DNA from 4 places in the Alteromonas sp. 38 genome. Region 4 is predicted to be linked to each of the others. Evidence: predicted binding sites of a transcription regulator. Region 4 holds the regulator's gene; each other region holds the start of a gene.
The links. The regulator FNR, encoded in region 4, switches genes on or off when oxygen is low (the NO sensors DNR and NnrR bind a similar motif). The targets are predictions, from matches to a motif close to TTGATCTAGATCAA.
Positions count from the first base shown of each region.

Region 1: the regulator FNR is predicted to act here: its motif matches at 1,250-1,263, upstream of FLAVO9R_RS11880 (PRC-barrel domain-containing protein).
Region 2: the regulator FNR is predicted to act here: its motif matches at 994-1,007, upstream of FLAVO9R_RS05695 (DUF3149 domain-containing protein).
Region 3: the regulator FNR is predicted to act here: its motif matches at 1,485-1,498, upstream of FLAVO9R_RS19385 (high-potential iron-sulfur protein).

Region 1 is NZ_LR733300.1:2,733,868-2,736,998, forward strand. Features, by position in the region: gene FLAVO9R_RS11865 (LysR family transcriptional regulator) at 1-119, opposite strand, end outside; gene FLAVO9R_RS11870 (hypothetical protein) at 248-415, opposite strand; gene maoP (DUF413 domain-containing protein) at 804-1,163, shown strand; gene FLAVO9R_RS11880 (PRC-barrel domain-containing protein) at 1,430-2,173, shown strand; gene FLAVO9R_RS11885 (ArsR/SmtB family transcription factor) at 2,214-2,555, opposite strand; gene FLAVO9R_RS11890 (rhodanese-like domain-containing protein) at 2,743-3,093, shown strand.
Region 2 is NZ_LR733300.1:1,332,500-1,335,630, forward strand. Features, by position in the region: gene FLAVO9R_RS05690 (sensor histidine kinase) at 1-839, shown strand, start outside; gene FLAVO9R_RS05695 (DUF3149 domain-containing protein) at 1,115-1,240, shown strand; gene smrB (endonuclease SmrB) at 1,325-1,918, opposite strand; gene prmB (50S ribosomal protein L3 N(5)-glutamine methyltransferase) at 2,007-2,942, shown strand; gene aroC (chorismate synthase) at 2,952-3,131, shown strand, end outside.
Region 3 is NZ_LR733300.1:4,491,399-4,494,529, reverse strand. Features, by position in the region: gene FLAVO9R_RS19390 (amidase) at 1-958, shown strand, start outside; gene FLAVO9R_RS19385 (high-potential iron-sulfur protein) at 1,043-1,336, opposite strand; gene FLAVO9R_RS19380 (flavin reductase family protein) at 1,594-2,277, opposite strand; gene FLAVO9R_RS19375 (CPXCG motif-containing cysteine-rich protein) at 2,270-2,461, opposite strand; gene FLAVO9R_RS19370 (exonuclease domain-containing protein) at 2,664-3,131, shown strand, end outside.
Region 4 is NZ_LR733300.1:1,911,567-1,914,697, reverse strand. Features, by position in the region: gene uspE (universal stress protein UspE) at 1-730, opposite strand, end outside; gene fnr (fumarate/nitrate reduction transcriptional regulator Fnr) at 828-1,568, opposite strand; gene FLAVO9R_RS08160 (sulfite exporter TauE/SafE family protein) at 1,618-2,277, opposite strand; gene ccoS (cbb3-type cytochrome oxidase assembly protein CcoS) at 2,264-2,479, opposite strand; gene FLAVO9R_RS08150 (heavy metal translocating P-type ATPase) at 2,481-3,131, opposite strand, start outside.

The DNA.
Region 1 (3,131 bases), 820 kb from region 4:
TCTAGCAACTTGATCCGCGCACTTACCGCAGATTGCGTTAGATAAAGATTTTCAGCTGCTTTGCCAAAATGTCGGGTTTTTGCAACTTCAATAAATGTGGTGAGAAAGCGTATATCCATGCTTCTTACAAAACCGATAAATAAGTGATTGTAAACTGTCACAGATAATACGGCATGTAAACACAAAAGCACAGCAGCGCACTGCTATAAAAGCAGTGCGCTGTATTTATTTTCAACTAAGAAGCGTATTAACTGCCTTCGTGCATCAAACGGCGCTGTTTCTCTCGACGTTGTAAGTCACGATTTTGTTTGTTCTTTACGCTTTGGTGGCGCTTAGCGCTCACCTTCTTGGTGTGAAAGTCTTCCTCTTCTACCGAGTCCAATTCTTCACTTTGGTAACGATAGTCTTTACTCATGTCTATCTCTAGGTTATTGCCACTTCGTCATTATTGTCTTGGCACCAAAAATAGAAAACGAATTTTTATCATCGTTGCGACAATAATTTTTTATAGTGGGTTTCGCTCACGTATTTCGCATTATCCCCTCAATTCACCTACGCCCAGGCACCTCTTCAATGCTGAATCAAAAAAACAGCAAAATTACATTATATTCATAACCTTATATAAAATTAAAAGAAAAAATCTTTACACACACACACTTTTTACACCCCACAAACTCGTACATATTTACACTTTATATTTTCCAACAAAATTTTTTATTGATAAGGAAAAAATGTTTTGTTTTATGTTCTGATTCTTTTGTCTTAAAAGTTCGCTTGAAGACAACTCAATGCTGGGTACAACCATGAAAAATTTATCAATCCGCGTTTCTCAAAAACCTTTTATAGATAGACAAAAATTTCCTTATGGCTTTCGAAAATCTGGCGATTTCAGTATTGGTGAGGCAGATATACTAACCGGTTATGGAAAAACCCTGCTGGCACTGGAATGTGGAGAGTTAGCACCAGAGACGGATGATGAGCGCCATTTTCTAGACTTTATTAATGGTAAAGTGGAAGCTGACAATACTGTTGAGCGCACTTGGGCCAAGTATGTACGCTTGTCTCGAGGCAAGAAACATTTCTATACACTGCATAGCAGCGCCGCGAGTAACCAATCAGATTACGATGAAGATTACAGTGATGAAGCATTCGATGTAGCCTAATTACAACTCAACATCGCCTCAACCAGCTTGGTGCCAATCGGGCTGGTTGATTTTATTTGTGATATGCCCCGTTATTCCCCACTTTGTTGATCCATATCTAGATTGCGCTCGAACAAATCTTTGCATATTTGTAATGTTCAAACAGATGGTTCTATATTAATAACTTAGCATTGTGAAATTGCTATTTTACGCAAACCACGCTGTTGAAAAATAGTAGAACAATATCTAATGAATTACCCAAGCCACAAGGCAAAGGAGGCGCAGCGATGATGGTGTCATATAAACAGATTAAACATTTTTCAATTCATGCTACCGATAAGGACATAGGCGGCGTACGAGATATATTGTTTGACGATAAAGATTTCGTCGTGAGGTATGTGGTTGCCGATACGAATACATGGCTTCCCCTTAGCAGGAAAGTGGTGATATCACCTATTTCGGTCACACGGTTGGATCAGGAAGAAGAAACCGTGGATGTTTCCATGACTGCAGACACGCTTAAAAACAGCCCATCAATTGACGAACATAAACCTGTTTCAAGAGAATTTGAAGAAACATTATTTCGTTACTTTGGTTATGGTTATTACTGGATAGGCCCTGGCGCTTGGGGCGATTTCGCTCATCCCAATCAACTAGCCGATCCTGAGTTAACGGCCATGGGTAAAGAAGAACTAGAAAATAAACCTGAAAATCACTTACGGGCTTGCGGAGAAGTCAGTGGTTACGAAGTGGCAACCCAAGATGATAATGTAGGACATATTAGCGATTTCGTGTTTGATACTGAGGGGTGGCAGATTCAGTTGTTAGTGGTTGATACAAATAACTGGCTTCCTGGTGGTAAAAAGCTTGCAGTACTGCCCTCTGACATCAGGAAAATTGATTGGTCTTCTCACAATGTCTCTGTCGACCTAACCCACGAGGGATTGATGGCTAGACCGGAAGTTGACCTTGATAAATTGAGTGACGCTGCATATGTAGAGGCATTGGTGGCAAACGCTAAACTTGTCTAGCTGGACGAGTACAATTCGAACAAGAGCGATTAACTATCAGTTAAGTTAAGTCGTTCTGAGCGCAAAAGAACTTGTGGAGCAAGCCTATGGTTTGCTTCACCCTTTCATCGGCCAATCGATAATAAATGGTTTGTCCGTCTCGGCGTGTGGCCACCATTTTAGATTCTCTTAATAGTGCTAGATGCTGTGAAATTACTGGCTGTGAAACGTCTACATGGTCTAACATTTGAGTAACAGATAACTCTTTGTCCATTAAAGAACACAACACCATTAAACGGGTTTTATTTGCCAACTGCTTAAGATAAAGCTCAGCTTCCATTGTATATTGAGCCATTTCGCTCATATTCACAGATAAATCATCAACGGCTAAATTATCAGTCATAACAACTCACTTATAAAGTTACGTAAACAGGCTACCACCCTGCCACCTTATACTAAAGTATACTACTATAGCGGTGAACGCCAAAACTCAATGTCACTTTTTTATAAAAATATAATAAAAGCAGAAGGTAGAAAATATAGCGCATTCCTCATATAGTAAACTTATTATTATTCTTCAAGGTGCCTCAATGTTAATTGATATCAGTACTAGAATCGCCAATATCCCTTTCCCCATTCGTTGTATAACGGCTAAAGAAGCAATGCAGGAAATATCTTCTAATCATGGGTTATTACTAGATGTTCGTGAACCCGCAGAGGCAGCTTCTAGCCCTGTAGAAGCTGCGTTAAATATTCCTCGTGGCGTACTTGAGATGAAAGTTATCGAAAAATGTAAAGATGCCAAATTTCCAATCTATATTCATTGCGCCTCAGGCATTCGTGCTAAGTTAGCTGCCGAACAGCTAATGAACATGGGGTATGACAACGTGAGCGTGGTAACGTGTTCAATTAGCGATATTAAGCAAGCCACCGACGCATAAGCGCTGACAGCCTCTGGCCGCTTGTGGTATAACCGCGC
Region 2 (3,131 bases), 580 kb from region 4:
GTTACACCCTCGGCACGTTACTCAAAAACAAACCAGACACCCTAAAAGATGTCTTGCTAGAAAACCGAGAAGGGCTATTTACCTTGCCTCAGGGTGCTAGCGGCATTCAAACGTGGCATATGGCTACGGGAACGTTTTTGTTAAATAATCAAACTCACCGGCTTTATATTCTTAAGCAAATGACACGGGAGCTAAACAGACAAGAAGTGTCGGTTTGGAAAAAAGTGATAAGGGTGATTAGTCACGAGCTGAATAATTCATTGGGGCCTATTTCTAGCTTATTGCATAGCGGCCAAATCGTAGGCCAGCAAAATGGTGATGCCCGTCTAGTGCGTGTGTTCCATACCATTGAAGAACGTATTGCCCATTTAAATCAATTTGTTCAAGGATATGGAAGGTTTGCAAAATTGCCTCCACCGGTTTTGGTAACGATTGATTGGGATAAAATAACGGCACAACTCAGCAATCAATGTGACTTCAAGTTAACCATGTCAGAGTCTGTCGAGGTGAAAGCCGATGCAGTTCAAGTAGAGCAGTTATTAATTAACTTACTTAAAAATGCCCATGAGTCGGGAGGAAACCCACAGGATGTGGAGCTCGTCATCAAGCAAACGGCCTCTCAAGTTATTATAGAAGTGCTCGATAGGGGAAAAGGCATGACGGATAGCGTGATGACTAATGCGCTGGTTCCTTTTTATTCCACTAAAGCTAATGGGAGTGGATTAGGGTTGGCGCTATGCCGAGAAATCACCGATGCGCATAATGGCCATTTAGTGATTCAAAACCGAAAAGACAAAGGACTGTGTGTACGTTTTATTATTGATAAAACGACAAAGTAGCAGACAAAAAAAGAGGGGAACAGACGGGCGTCTGTTCCCCTTACGACGCTAAGCCAAGACCGTTTTTAACCTACGTCGAACAGGCATGTATAATGTATTGTAAATGAGAATGATTTGCAATGGCATTTTGAGTTATTTTCAATTTATTTCTATATTGATCTCGATCAACTTCTATACAAGCCTTCTATTTACCGGATTTCAGGCTTGATCCAGATCACAAACCATCATCAGGAAATCGCTATCATTAACTTATTAACCCTGTGAGGAGAAACACCATGTTACTAAGTATGATTTCAGATCCCGTTGTATGGGGCTCGCTTTTAGGTATCAGTATTATTATTGGAATGGGCGTGTTCTATACCTATCTATTTATGCACAACAGCGCAGAGCTTGATAAGTAAATACCGTTTTGCCCCTAAGTCGCGGCGTTTGACAAGAATTAGGTCAATGTTAGGTCTAGAACTCAGTAACTATAACTACGTTCACTATCGCTTATATTCTGGCGTGGGCACATCTAGCAACACAAGCAATGCCGCTTGTCCGCCGTATTCAAGTGGCGCTTGGTGGAATGCATTCACGTGGGGATGCTGTATTAAGTAGTGGGGGAGTGCATTTTTTAAAACGCCCTGTCCAAACCCGTGCATGATGGAAACACAGTCTACCGACTCTTTTCGGGCGGTATAAATTAATGAGGCTATTTCGGTTTTTGCCATTTCTCGGGTCATACCGTGCAAATCCAGCAGAAACTCAGGGGAATAGTCTCCTCGTCTAAGCTGCTTTAGTACATGCGTTGGCACGCCTTCTCGGCAATACCGCATGGGGCCTTCTTGCGGAAGTACAGCTTGGTACATATCGGAGAAGCTAAAACTCGCCGCTACCTGCTTACTGCCTTTTAGGTCTTTAACCCCTGCTAATTGCTTTTTCTTTTCAAGGGCGACTTTCTTATTCGGAACAATCTTGTCCTGCTCCATGGGCTTTACACCTTGCACAGCATCAGCAAATGAGAAGGTATCTTCAATCACTTTTGGCTTCTCAGTGCCTTTTTTCATGGCTTTTAGTTCTTTTTTAAATACTTTCATTATGAACCGATATGCAAATTAACGTGGGCGCAGGCGTTATCTTTGGGTATGATACCAGCTTTCATATTCCTGATGTACCCAAGCTCTTATGACCGACAAGTTTTACTTAGAAGAAGCCATCGAAGATTTACACAGAATACTTGATATGATTCGGTGGGCTACCAGTCGATTTAACGACGCCGCCCTCTATTTTGGTCATGGTACCGATAACGCTTGGGATGAAGCATTAAGCCTTACCATGCAAGCGCTACACTTGCCGCATTCGTTATCTGAGCATGTTGGCGACAGTATGTTGTCATCAAGACTCACAAAAAGTGAGCGCGAAAAAATTGCTGAGCTTGTTTTAAAACGGGTACAAACCCGTATGCCTCTGCCTTACATTACCAACGAAGCTTGGTTTTGCGGCATGCCATTTTATGTTGATGAGCGCGTGCTTATTCCTCGCTCTCCGTTTGCAGAACTGATTCAAAATAACTTTGAGCCTTTCGTTAAAGAAGCACCGACTCATATTTTAGATATGTGTACCGGTGGTGGTTGTATCGCTATTGCACTTGCGCATGCGTACCCCGACTCACAGGTTGATGCGGTAGATATAAGCGAAGATGCCCTTGAAGTGGCCGATATTAATATTCAAGAGCATCAATTAAGTCACCGTGTTTACCCTATCCATTCTGATTTATTTACTAATTTAACCGGGCAGAAGTACGATTTAATTGTATCAAACCCACCTTATGTTGATGCTGAAGACATGGCCGACTTGCCTGATGAATATCATCATGAGCCAGAGCTAGCATTAGCGGCCGGCGATGACGGGTTAGAACTCGTGGATATTATGCTACGTAAAGCACCACAATATTTAACCGATAACGGCTGGTTGTTCATTGAAGTAGGTAACAGCGAAGTGCATATGGACACTCGCTTCCCAGGCCTTGAAGTCATTTGGCTAAGCTTTGAAAATGGCGGGCAGGGGATATTTGCCGTGAACAACTCAACATTAGAAAACTATTTTAACAGCAAGGATTAATTCTCGATTATGTCAGGCAACAGCTTTGGAAAACTCTTCACCGTTACCACATTTGGAGAAAGCCACGGTATCGCCATTGGCGGTGTTGTTGATGGTTGCCCTCCAGGCCTCACGTTAAGTGAAGCTGATTTACAGGGCGATTTAGACAGACGTAAGCCTGGTACATCCCGTTATACCACCGCCCGTCGT
Region 3 (3,131 bases), 2.6 Mb from region 4:
CGGAATTGTAGGTTTCAAACCTACAGTTGGGCTGTTATCTCGTACGCACATTGTCCCTATCTCATATACTCAAGATACCGCAGGTCCTATGACCGCAAACGTTAACGATGCATGGTTAATGGCATCAATCATGGCAGGTGTAGATACAAAAGACAGCGCAACGCTAGAGGCTAGCAAACACATGCTTAATGCACCACAGCAAAGTATGTTGGCGACCGATTTAAAAGGCGTGCGCGTAGGCGTTGTGCGTTACCGTCAAGGGGATAACCCTCATGTGCTTGCTACTTATGAAAAAGCCTTAAATAGCCTAACTGCCGCAGGCGCTGAACTGGTGGAAATTAGCGACTTCAAACAACCTGAAAGTTTTTGGGCCGACTCTTATCAAGTGTTACTTAGCGAGTTTCATTACACATTAAACGAATACTTAGAAGGCAGTCCAGCGGACATTCCTGTACGCAGCTTGTCGGAACTTATCACTTACAATCAAGCTAGCACTCGAGAACTTGCGCTCTTTAATCAAGATATATTCGAAAAAGCAGTGAATACAGATGACATTAATAGCCCAGAATACGCTTCGGCTCTAGCCTTGGTAAGAGAAACTGCGAGAGACAAGGGTATTGATGCCCTAATGGCACAACATAAAGTTGATGTACTTGTGGCACCCTCAAATAGCCCGGCTTTTCTGATTGATGGCGTGTATGGCGATCATTCCCCAATGGGTTTTATTGGAATTGGGTATTTAGCGGCCATTGCAGGTTATCCGCACCTTACTGTACCAGCGGGAGAAGTGAAAAACCTTCCGGTGGGAATTAGCTTTATTGGCAAGCAATGGGACGATGAAAAAGTGCTACGCATTGGCAGTATATTTCAAGCAAAGCATGGGGCCTATATAAAGCCTGGTTTGTTACCGAGCCGACTACATAACCCCGCATTGTTAGACGCTGTGAAGGGGCTGTAACTCGTTATAGACCCTTATCTCAAATGCATAAAAAAGCCCCAGCACGCATGAGCGAGACTGGGGCTTTTTTGATAATTCGAGTTACTAGCCTGGGCGTTTAACCCATGCACTACACCAACCATTGGCGTTAACCAATTTGTTAGGGAAGATGGCGCAAGGGCGGTGTTGTTCGCCGTCGGCACCTTGAATGTACATGCAGTTGTTACATTTAGCACCGTCTACAGTAGACGCCGCAGTGTAGTTTAATGCTTTTGCGCTTGGATCATCTGCTTGTAGTTGTTCTTGCGCATTAGCACGTAACGCAACGCTTCCTAACGTTAGGCCTATCAAAGATGTACCTGACAATTTCAGAAAGTCACGACGGTTTACAGACTTCATAATTCTCTCCAATTGAGATAATAACGATAATGATTCTTTTTTACTCAGCGCCTAAAACGCAAAAACCTGCCGCAAGGCAGGTTTTGAATATTAATAATTATACTATAACCCGTGGCGTTTGGATCTAACACAAAGCAATAAAGATTTGTTGATATAGATTAACGGTTGCCACCTGAACAACGCCTGAACGGCTAGCAAAATCAATGTCCTATAGCATTGACGCAACATTAGTTTGTGCGCCACTGGCAAAATATGAATTATTTTTTAGTTATGCTCGCCTTTGTTAAAGGCACATCGGGTTTTGCGTAAGCATATTGGGCTATCTTTTGCGTACTATGATAAGTGTCCAGACCCGAGATACATGAGGTTTGTAGTGATTCAAGATCTATATACCCATCTTCGGCAATAGCACTTTTTGCAATGTCATCTCCTGCAGTGCTGCTGCCCGCAATAAAGACCTCTTGAATCTTACCTATAATCATTTCGGTCTGATTACACAACGTAAAATGCTGTTCTACTTTTAACCCCATTTTTACTGCGCTTTCTTTTACATAAGGCGCGCTGAACGTGTTGCTAAACCAAGGCGTTAGTCCAACCTCCTCAAACTCACTCACCCCATTATCGTATCGCGCCGACGTTTGATGTGCTTTATCAGTCCAACTTGTATGAACATGATTTAGCGTGAACACACCTTGCTGCTTAATATTAGACAAAGAATCTCGCTGCACAGTGTGCGGACGCATAATAATGCCCAGCAATGGTGGGTTGGCACCCACATGAACCACAGAGCTAATAATGGCGAGGTTGTTAACTCGGCCATCGGTGGAGCCAAGCAGTGAGGAAGATTTAAAGCCAGATAAACTATTCACAAAGTTGGCGCGATATCGTTGCGGCAAAGCATTGATATCCTGCAACGAAAAATGGGTACCGCTATCAGCCATTTTCCTGCTCCACAATAATATTTAAGTCTTCGCCTTGCTGATAAACACCAAGTTCTATAGGTTGGCAACATACTTGGCAATCAAGCACCTGCACTTGACCAACATCATTAACCTCGTCAATTTCTACATCATTGGCTGCCATGCAATATGGGCAAGAGAACTCTATCGATCGCGTTAAGCTCATGATTTCCTCGTATGTGAATTACGTCGTGATAGTTATTACGAGTAAAGTAGAAAACTGGATTGACTGCCAATTAAGCCAGCATGACATTACAAGCTACTACGCAAACGCTCGTGCACCCACGCATGAAATAAAAAGGGAAAAGGTTGAACAATAGGGCTGTATAAATATACACTAATCAAGTATACAATAGTTTGGTTTTATAATGCGAAAAGATTTGCCACCACGATATTACTTAGCCCACTTTTTTGAGTTCTTAGCGTTCTTTAAAGGGGCGAATGCTGCGTTGTTAAGTGATGACGCTAATGGTTTTATAGAAAGCTTTAACCAGCTAGATGCTGATAAACAATGCATCATCGTGCGTGCGGCTAATCGTAAATATGCAGTGATTGATAGGTCGCAGTTTAGTTACGCAGAAATAGCGAACCCTCAACAGCAAATTGATGAGCTGATTGAAGCTAAGTGGTTCGGTGATTTGCACCATGCTTCGCTACAAGATATTGCAGGCGTACTTACTAAAGACGCAATTTTAAGGCTGTTAAGTGAATACGGTGCCACTCAAGGTTTGGCATCATTAACCAAGCCCGTGCTTGTATCGCGTTTAGAAGCATACATTAATCAGCATGGCTGGCCTGAAGGGCTAAATGAGCATACTTACTTAGTGTGTTTGTTT
Region 4 (3,131 bases):
CTTTCACATAACAGCGCTCGCTATCGATAGCATACTTTTCGCTGTGTGTGTTCATCTCGAGTTCGTGATGATGCTTTACCGCGTTGTTGTATGTGTCTGGGTCGAACTCAGGAACTTCAATAGCAATATTAAGCGGTGTAGCAGGGTAGCTGTTAACCAAATTTACGTTGCCGCTGAGTAATGCGGCATAATCGTTAGCAATAACTGTGATTTTGTCGTTGAGTAGCGCATGTTCGTCGTCTTCACTGCCTACATTTACCGCCGCAATAATTTCGCCGTTTTCAGGCCATTCATGTTCTTTAACCAACAATACGGGGGAGGGGCATTTTCTAAGGAGATGCCAGTCTGTAGGAGTAAAAATAACGGAGGCTAAATCGTCATGGCGCTTGGTTGCTTTTACAACCAAGTCTATATTGTTATCTATTACGTACTGCACAACAGCTTCAAAGGCACGGTTATTCCACTCAACAACAATATCGGTTTTTTCAAACCCTAAATCGCTAAGGATTTTCCGTAACCAACCCGCATGTTCCTTAGTGACCGCATCGCGCATAGCTTCACGATCATCAGGGCTAAGCATGGTTGTCATATCGTAAGATAAGTCGTAAACCACCAGCATGGCGGTGACAGAGGCACCTGTCTTTTTGGCAAGTTCATATGCACGGCTAAGCGCAGGTTGGGTATCTCTATCGGCTTCAATGACCGCTAAAATACGTTCATACTTAATCATAACCCCTCCAAACATTTTTAGATTTTTGGTTGCTACAATTTAAGTGTAATACCTATTTGCTATTACGTAACTTGTTTTAGATCAAAAGCTTTGATGATTAGCTATTACAGGCGATATTAGGTGCAACCACAGACGTTAAACGTTGTGACATCTCATCAAAATCTAAAATAGTGATGAGTTTACCGTCCACTTGGATAATATTTTCTTTTTGAAAACGGCTTAATAAGCGGCTAATGGTTTCAATAGTTAGACCCAGGTAGTTCCCAATTTCATTTCGGGTCATGGTTAGGTGAAATTCTTTATTTGAAAATCCACGTTCTTCGAAACGTTGAGAAAGCTGAGAGAGGAAATACAATAGACGTTCTTCCGCTGAGCGCTTATTAAGCAACATCATGAGGTCATGATCTTGTTTAATTTCCGCACTCATGAAACTCATTATTTGATGTCTTAACTTCGGAAATTGAACCGACATCTCATCAAGCGTCTCATACGGTAATTCGCACACCATGGCGGTTTCTAATGCCTGGGCATAGCTTTGGTGCTTGTTTTCCCGTAATGCATCGAAGCCGATAATATCGCCAGGGAAGTGAAAACCTGTAATCTGCTCTTCACCATCTGAATTGGTGACGAAAGACTTAAAAGAGCCCGTGCGTACTGCGTAAAGAGAGTTAAATGTATCTCCCGACTTTACCAGCAAATCACTCTTGTGAAGGGGTTTCTTTCGCTCAATAATATCATCTAAAGATTCAATCTCAGTCTTGTTTAGCGCAACGGGTAAACACAAGTGGCTGAAACTGCAATTTTGACAATGAATTGAGAATTGGCTTCCTTTGCTCATAAGTTCAAACTATAAATAGGGTCGACTTAATATAATCTTACTCTTTTGTTTATGAAATTGCTGCATAAATTAAAAAGAGAGCGTAAATAGCCAATATTCCAGAAAAGCATTGTCTTACCACGGGGTGCCTGAAACCGGCTATTAGGTACTGACTACCTGCGCTTGCCGCCAGCAAAGTGGGCAGAGTACCTAACCCAAAAAATAGCATAATGGCAGCGCCGTCAACGGCCGAGCCTGATGCTAATGACCACGTTAACGTGGAATAGACCAACCCGCAGGGAAGCCAGCCCCATATAAAACCATAGGGTAGTGCATAAACCGGGCTTTTGAATGGAAGAAATCGTTTAGATAAGGGCTGAATAGCTTTAAATAACCCGCGCCCCATAGCTTCAATATAATTCAATCCTTGCCACCACTTTCCCAAATAACACGCTAAAAGCACCAGCATAACGCCACTAATCAAAGATAAAACGGGTTTAGCGATAGGCACAAATTCGGTTGCCATTTGGCCGACAGCGCCTGTAATAGCACCGGCTAATGTGTAGCTGAGGATACGGCCAAAATTATAGGCAAGGGTGTAGGGTAAAGCAGGTTCATTACTTGGCGTTACCGTGCGTAGTGCCGCAACAATACCGCCACACATGCCAACACAATGCACTCCACCAGCAATTCCAATGAAAAAGGCAGAGAATATATTAACCTCTGTCATCAGTTTCTTTACGTTGTTGTAACTGCTTTCGCTGCTCGGCTAGCTTCTTTTCATCACCTGATAAATCATCATCAAACAAAATGCTATAGCCCTGTCTATCAAGGTCTTCAAACTGATTGGTTTTAACCGCCCAGAAAAAGATAACCAGCGCCAACGCAACAATGATGATAGCGATGGGAATTAAGACGTAAATGATACTCATGTTATTTACTTAATAACCTCGTTGAATTGGTGACCACAATAATACTACTCAGTGACATGCCAACCACGGCCATCCAGGGAGAGAGTAAACCCGACACCGCAAAAGGAAGAATGATTATATTGTAACCTACTGACCATGCGATGTTTTGCTGAATTTTACGCTTTGCCTGTTTAGCCACTGAAAATAAGGTTGGTACCGACAGCAAGCTGTCTCCCAGCAAAATAACATCTGCCGCTGTTTTGGCTACATCGGTGGCGTTTCCTACCGCAACCGCCACATCTGCACTTGCAAGAACAGGGGCATCGTTTATACCGTCGCCCATCATCATGACTTTGCGGCCTTGCTTTTGTAACGTATGCACCTGAGAATACTTTTGCTCAGGCGATAGGCCACCTTTCGCTAAATTGATAGGTAAGCTGGCAGTAAGTGCATTAACATTATTTTGTGTATCACCACTTAACACCACCAATTGATGTGCATTCAGTGCGTTGAGTGTCGCTAAGGCATCTTGACGCAAGCTATCATTGACGCAGAACGCCGCCATTAATACACCGTCGGCACACAAAAACACATTTGCCGGTATGTCTACCTTAGAGGTGGTTGGTAAGTTACAAAATACGGCTGAGCCCATAGTAAAAACTACGTTGTTTAT